DNA from 3 places in the Paenibacillus sp. FSL L8-0502 genome. Region 1 is predicted to be linked to each of the others. Evidence: riboswitches for the same ligand, from Rfam matches in the RefSeq annotation. Region 1 holds a riboswitch; each other region holds the start of a gene.

Region 1 (2,270 bases):
GCCATCTACGGCTCCTCTGCTGTCGCCATTCCGATTGCGCTTACCGGGATCGTAGTCAATGCCGTCCTTGACCCGGCGGCTACCATTATAGCTACCGTAGCCAGCAGGAATTCAGGCAAGGAACGAAACGGTCACCTTGGAAGACTGATCCGGGACTCCATTCTTCACGGCTTAAAAGAACCGCTGGCGCTGGTTCCACTGGTTGGTGTAATTTTGACCTTGTTCGGCTTCCATTCACCGGATTTGTTGAACAAATCGTTGAATCAAATTGGTGATATTACGTCCGGGGCAGCCTTATTCGCGGTCGGTGTAACCATTGGCGTACGTAACATAAGTTTTAGCGTAAGCGCCTTTGCCATCGCACTGTTAAAAACAATTGTGCAGCCTTTATTAATGCTGCTGATTGCCTACCTGTGCGGTCTGTCGTCTGCCGATACTGTGAAGGCAGTTCTGCTCGTTTCCTTCCCGGGTTCAGCAGTCGCTGCTATGATTGCTACCCGTTTTGAAAGCCTGGAATCAGAAACAGCCTCCTCCTTTGTCATCAGTGCTGTCACATCCCTCGTTACACTCCCAGTACTGATTTCTCTATTGGTATAAATGCTGATTATTTAGACATTGGAGCCTGCCGCGAATTCCTTCGTGTAGACGGAACTGAACTTCTCCAGCGCCCTTTTCCCTCTCGGAAGCGAACTTCAGCTCTGTCGTTTGGCCCTTGACCAGATAGACATGTTTGACATAGCGTATGAACGTATGTACAGTAATAGTCAAAAGAATAGAAGTCCACTAGGGGAGCCGCTATGGCTGAGACAAGAACGTATCTTGGACCCTTTGAACCTGATCTAGTTCGTACTAGCGTAGGAAAGTGGAGCCTTTATATATAAGGTTTCAAGCGTTTTTTTGCGTATTGGGCCTATTGTTGAAGCCGCTCCATTTTTCTGGGGCGGCTTTTTAGCGTTGTTCCGGAATTATATTCTTACAGGACTTCTTGCTCTTCAATTTTATGGAGGTGGCGAAATTGAGTTTTACACAAGAACTCCGTCGGCAGGCGGACGGCATTTTTCAAGCGATTTTTGAGCATCCCTTTGTGAGAGGTATTGCTGAAGGAAGTTTGACAAGGGGACAGCTGATTCACTATGTAAAACAGGACTTTGAATATTTGAACGCCTACATGCGGATATACGGCATCGCAATCTCCAAATGCACGAATCGGGAGGACATGGCTGTATTTAATGAACAAATCTCTTTTATTCTCCACAGCGAGGTTCACCCGCATCAAAATTTCTGTGCTGTCGCAGGGGTGACCTATGAAGAATTGCAGGGATATCCGCTCGCTCCGTCGGCTCATCACTATATCCGGCACATGCTGACGGTTGCGCATGAGGGCAACCTGGGCGAGATCTTGGCTGTGCTGCTGCCATGTATGTGGACGTATGCCGAGATTGGCCGCAGGCTGCTAGATGAAGTAAAGCCGGATAAGTCCCATCCGTTCTATGAATGGATTGGCTTTTATGGAGACCAGCTTGATGATACAACACTCAAGTTCCGAGAACGTGTAGATGCTTGGGCGGAAGGGGCAACGGCTGCTGAGCGGGAGCGGATGATTGAGCATTTTATACTGAGCTGCCAGCTGGAATATAAGTTCTGGGACATGGCTTATAAGCAGGAAGAATGGCCGGTCCAGATGCAGGCAGCGGTCTTGGAATAGTCAGCCTGTCAATTCGATGCGTGAAGTACGGTTAATGTCCTGTTGAACCACCAACTATAGAGAGGATAATCATGATGAGTACATGGGAAAAAAGTTATTCGGATCTCCTAACGAAGGTACAAAATAGCAAACCCCTCGTTCACAATATCACCAATGTGGTAGTCACCAACTTTACCGCCAACGGCCTGTATGCATTGGGAGCCTCCCCGGTGATGGCCTATGCACCCGAGGAAGTAGCAGATATGGCCAAAATAGCAGGCGCCGTCGTGTTAAACATCGGTACGCTGAACCGCGAACTGGTGGATGCCATGATCATTGCTGGACAATCGGCGAATGCACACGGTGTTCCGGTCCTGCTAGACCCGGTCGGTGCGGGAGCAACGAGCTTTAGAACTGAATCGGCACTGCGAATCCTGAGTAAAGTCAAAATCTCATTGGTACGGGGCAACGCAGCCGAAGTTGCCAATCTTGTCGGAGAAGCGCGTGAGATTAAAGGCGTAGATGCTGGTGACAGTGCTGACAGCGGCCATGTCGATCTGGCAATTCGGGCTGCTCGAGCGCTCAA
Region 2 (2,270 bases), 1.2 Mb from region 1:
CAGCCCGCTTATTTTGAGCAGGAAGTAAAGGCGGAGAAAATTACACCGATTGACGATGTGTGGAATGAATTTCCGCATTTGAACCAGCATGAAGTACGAGCGCATTTGGCGCGTTGCGGTTTGAAAAATGAGCATATCACGCGTCCGCTATCTGCGCTCAGTGGTGGAGAACAGGCTAAAGTCCGTCTTTGCAAACTGTTAATGCGTGAAAGCAACTGGGTACTGTTCGATGAGCCTACCAACCACTTGGATGTTAAAGCAAAGGATGAGCTGAAACGTGCTTTGAAGGAATACAAAGGGACCGTATTGCTTGTATCTCACGAACCGGACTTTTACGAGGATTGGGTAACCAAAACGTGGAATGTGGAAGAGTGGTCAAGTAAAGTTAACTAAAATCAGCTAAATCCAGTTCCAGCAAATTTCACACGAAGTGGGGTTTGCAGAATTAGAAAAATATGCTAAGCTATCTTTAGCTTATACAATAAAATAGTCACACTAGGGGAGCCGCCCATGCGGCTGAGACGGAATAAATGGATTTCGGACCCTTTGCACCTGATCTGGGTTATGCCAGCGTAGGGAAGTGAGCGCCGTACAAACAAGGCAACACCATCTTTATTTTTGTTTGTGCGTGGGACGATACACGTATACGGATATCATGGTCCGTTCGATTATTGGACGTTCGTTAAACCACTTCCTTGGGGAAGTGGTTTTTTTGCGTTTCGTTCATTTTAAGTAGTTCGAGCTTCCGTAGACGATTCACATATAATCCCCTTTCATTCCTACTGGTAGACGTGGCTGGCTAAGCTTAGATCCTTTAGTCCAATGTGAGGTGAAGACAAAATCGAATTACACGCAATTTCGATGGAAAAGGGCACTTTTGCACAAGCCGCCCAAGTGGCTGCTGTGATTTGTCCGTATGTTCATTATGTACACGCACGTTTAAAACAGAATGGTGCCTCTGCATTGCTTTCTTTGACTCGCAGCCTGGTGGAGCAGGAAGTTCCTTTGCAACAAATTGTAGTAAATGATCGTGTGGATGTAGCTTTACTTACTTTGGTCGGAGCCGTTCAATTACCAGCTAATGGATTACCTGTTGTGGATGTGAAAAGCCTACTTCCAAAGGGTACACGCTGTGGAGTGTCTGTACATTCCTTGGAGGAGATGCAAATTGCTGAGCGGGCAGGAGCGGACTATGTACTTTATGGTCACGTATATGAGACCCATTGTAAGCCCGGTATTGTACCGCGGGGTTTAGCTCAGCTTGAACATATTTGCAGACTGTCAAACATTCCGGTGATTGCGCTAGGCGGCATACAACCGCATCATATCCCGGAGCTTTATAGGGCCGGAGCAAGCGGAATTGCGGTGATGTCTGGTATATGGGAGGCTGAGTCGCCCGTTGCAGCTGCAATGGAGTATAGGCGAATGGCAGACCTTGTAGTTCACAGCCTGTAGCGAGAAAACGAGAGTAGAGGCAAGCTGAAAGCAGAAGGGTTTATGGAGAGGAGATACGGAACAAATGCTAAAGATACACACAGAGGAAAGAGTGATTGGACACGCTGAATGCTTGGTCATAGGTGGAGGTGTCATCGGCAGTTCCATTGCTTATCATGTGGCCAAGGAGGGAAGAAGTACGATTATGCTGGAACGATTGATCCCGGGTGAGGGAGCCTCAGGAGCAGCGGTTGGAATGCTGGCAGCGGAAAGTGAAGAGTTCACCGGCTCTGAGCTATCACGATTTGCTCGCATAAGTCGAGATGCATTCCCTGAGCTTGTCTGTGATCTAGAGCGTTTGTCAGGTATTTCGGTGGAATTCCGTACTGAAGGGTTTGTGACCCCTTTCCGTACGGAGACTGAAGGCCAAAAACGCTGGAAAGCTGCTAAAACGCGAGAGGGTGATTCTCCTATCTGGTGGGATGCGAAAGAATTGGCCCGACGAATTCCAGGTTTGGATGAACAAGCGATCGGGGCAATATATCGTTCAAAGGAGACACAAGTGGCTCCTGTCCAGCTTTGCCGTGCTTATGCAGGTGCTGCTGCGGTGCTGGGAGCAACGGTATGGTCTGGTACACAGGCAGAGCAACTGGTCATACAGGATGGTCGAATTTGCGGTGTCCGTACAGATAGTGGTTTTTTTTCCTGCGATCAGGTCATTATTGCCGGAGGCTTGGATAGCATGAAATTGCTAGCGCAGGTTGGGTTTGAATATCCACTTTATCCGGTCAAGGGCGAAGCGGTAGCGGTCTCCTTGAAGGATCACCCGTTAGAAT
Region 3 (2,270 bases), 2.3 Mb from region 1:
TGACGAGCCGGCGGTGTTGTTACAGCCTGCAATGGAAGGACTGCGTGACCGTCTGGGCGAAACGGTCAGCTTGTACTTACGGGACGGCAGCATGCGTATTCGCATACAAGCCGTGCAGAGCAATCAGGCGATCCGCAGGGTTGCGCCTGTGGGTGCGCGTATGCCGCTGGCTGTAGGAGCCTCCAGTAAGGTGCTGGCTGCCTTTATGCCGCCGCAGGAGCTGGAAGCCCTGCTAAGCGGGAATGAATGGCCGCCCTCGGTAGACGCGGAGGTCTATAAAGCCCAGCTGCAGGACATTCGCGAGAAGGGCTATGCGACCAGCTATGAAGAACGGGAGCCAGGGGCCGCTGCTGTGGCAGCACCAATTGTGAACCGGAAGGGACAGGTCACTGCGGCTTTATCTGTATCCGGTCCGGTCAGTCGGCTTGCACCCGAGACGCTACATGACTTTGCTCCGATTTTGATCGAAGCGGCGAAGGAAATGGGGCTTATGCTTCCGTAACAAGAATGAATGCAGTTGAAGCAAGCAGAGTGATTTGATGAGGAGCGTCTCCTTGCTAAATGGAACCTAGAAGGGTTGCCAAAGCCATAAATTTGAAGTAATCTGATAAGGATGGCGGGATGTCTGTTATGTCCGCCTCATGTGAATAGAAGTATCACAGTTACTGGGGGAGCCTGTAATGCCGGGCTGAGATGGAATCGTGCAAGATTCCGGACCCTTTGCACCTGATCTGGATCATACCAGCGTAGGGAAGTAATCGGCCATTGAAATGTATACGCAGTTGCTGTCTACGGTGACGCATTGGAATAGGATTATTCCACATGTGCACGGTCTGGATAGCTGCCTCGTTAGATTAGCCGGTTCCCTCGGGAACCGGCTTTTTTGCATAGATCAGCGCCACCCTGGGAATGGTTCCGGATCGGTGTGTCATTTCATCGAAACAGGAGGAATGGACAATGAAGCCGACAGAAGTAGAAGGAACAAAAGGAACAGAATTTAAATCAGCAGAAGTAAGGTTGGCAGGAACAAGGGAAGTTGGGGTAGAGAAGACAAACGGGGAGCAAGCCAGTGGGGTAACGCCCTTTCCAGGGAGCCGTAAGGTATATATTCAAGGCTCGCGGCCGGACATTGCCGTCCCAGAGCGGGAAATTGCTCTTCATCCTACACATACGCCGCAGGGCACGGAGCATCATGAGCCATTGCGTGTGTACGATACGAGCGGTCCCATGACTGACGAAGCCTATCAGGTCGATATCCGTCAGGGCCTGCCTCCATTACGGCGAGCTTGGGCACTGGAACGGGGCGATGTGGAGGCTTACGAGGGACGCGCCGTCAAACCGGAGGATAATGGACTGAAACCTGGCTCCAAACGGGAGACAGTTGAATTTCCCGGCGTGACCAACCGTCCGCTTCGTGCTTCGCAAGGTCGTACAGTGACGCAAATGCATTATGCACGGCAAGGGATCATTACGCCCGAAATGGAATTTGCGGCGATCCGCGAAGGGGTGGAGCCTGAGTTTGTACGGCAGGAATTGGCGGCTGGACGAGCCATTTTGCCTTCGAATATCAATCACCCGGAAAGTGAGCCGATGGTCATTGGGCGTCATTTTCACGTGAAGATCAATGCGAACATTGGTAATTCTGCGGTTACCTCCTCGATTGAGGAGGAAGTGGAGAAAATGACCTGGGCTGTGCGTTGGGGCTCGGATACAGTTATGGACCTATCCACAGGCCGTAATATCCATACCACACGTGAATGGATCATTCGGAATTCTCCTGTACCGATTGGAACTGTGCCGCTGTATCAGGCACTTGAAAAGGTGAACGGCGAAGCAGAAGCGCTGACGTGGGAGTTGTATCGCGATACGCTGATCGAGCAGGCGGAGCAGGGAGTGGACTATTTTACAATTCATGCGGGTGTATTGCTGCGGTATATACCGATGACGGCGAATAGAATGACGGGAATTGTGTCCCGTGGCGGGTCGATCATGGCAGCCTGGTGCCTTGCGCACCATCAGGAGAATTTTTTGTATACACATTTTGAAGAAATCTGCGAAATTATGAAAGCCTATGATGTGGCCTTTTCTCTCGGGGATGGTCTACGTCCAGGTAGTATCTATGATGCGAATGATGAAGCACAGTTTGCAGAGCTGGAAACGTTGGGCGAGCTAACGCAAATCGCATGGAAGCATGATGTTCAGGTCATGATTGAGGGGCCGGGACATGTCCCTATGCATAAAATCAAAGAGAATGTGGATTTGCAAATGGA

Evidence for each region. Region 1 has a riboswitch for thiamine pyrophosphate ahead of tenA (thiaminase II). Riboswitches for the same ligand answer to the same signal wherever they lie in the genome.
Region 2: it holds a riboswitch for thiamine pyrophosphate, as region 1 does, so the genes downstream of both, NSQ57_RS13485 (thiamine phosphate synthase) here and tenA (thiaminase II) in region 1, are expected to answer to the same signal.
Region 3: it holds a riboswitch for thiamine pyrophosphate, as region 1 does, so the genes downstream of both, thiC (phosphomethylpyrimidine synthase ThiC) here and tenA (thiaminase II) in region 1, are expected to answer to the same signal.

The regions. Positions count from the first base shown of each region.
Region 1 is NZ_CP151958.1:4,401,021-4,403,290, forward strand. Features, by position in the region: gene NSQ57_RS19105 (AEC family transporter) at 1-597, shown strand, start outside; TPP riboswitch at 776-878, shown strand; gene tenA (thiaminase II) at 1,016-1,705, shown strand; gene thiM (hydroxyethylthiazole kinase) at 1,780-2,270, shown strand, end outside.
Region 2 is NZ_CP151958.1:3,175,171-3,177,440, reverse strand. Features, by position in the region: gene NSQ57_RS13490 (ABC-F family ATP-binding cassette domain-containing protein) at 1-393, shown strand, start outside; TPP riboswitch at 488-596, shown strand; gene NSQ57_RS13485 (thiamine phosphate synthase) at 862-1,455, shown strand; gene thiO (glycine oxidase ThiO) at 1,520-2,270, shown strand, end outside.
Region 3 is NZ_CP151958.1:862,994-865,263, forward strand. Features, by position in the region: gene NSQ57_RS03830 (IclR family transcriptional regulator) at 1-502, shown strand, start outside; TPP riboswitch at 658-770, shown strand; gene thiC (phosphomethylpyrimidine synthase ThiC) at 958-2,270, shown strand, end outside.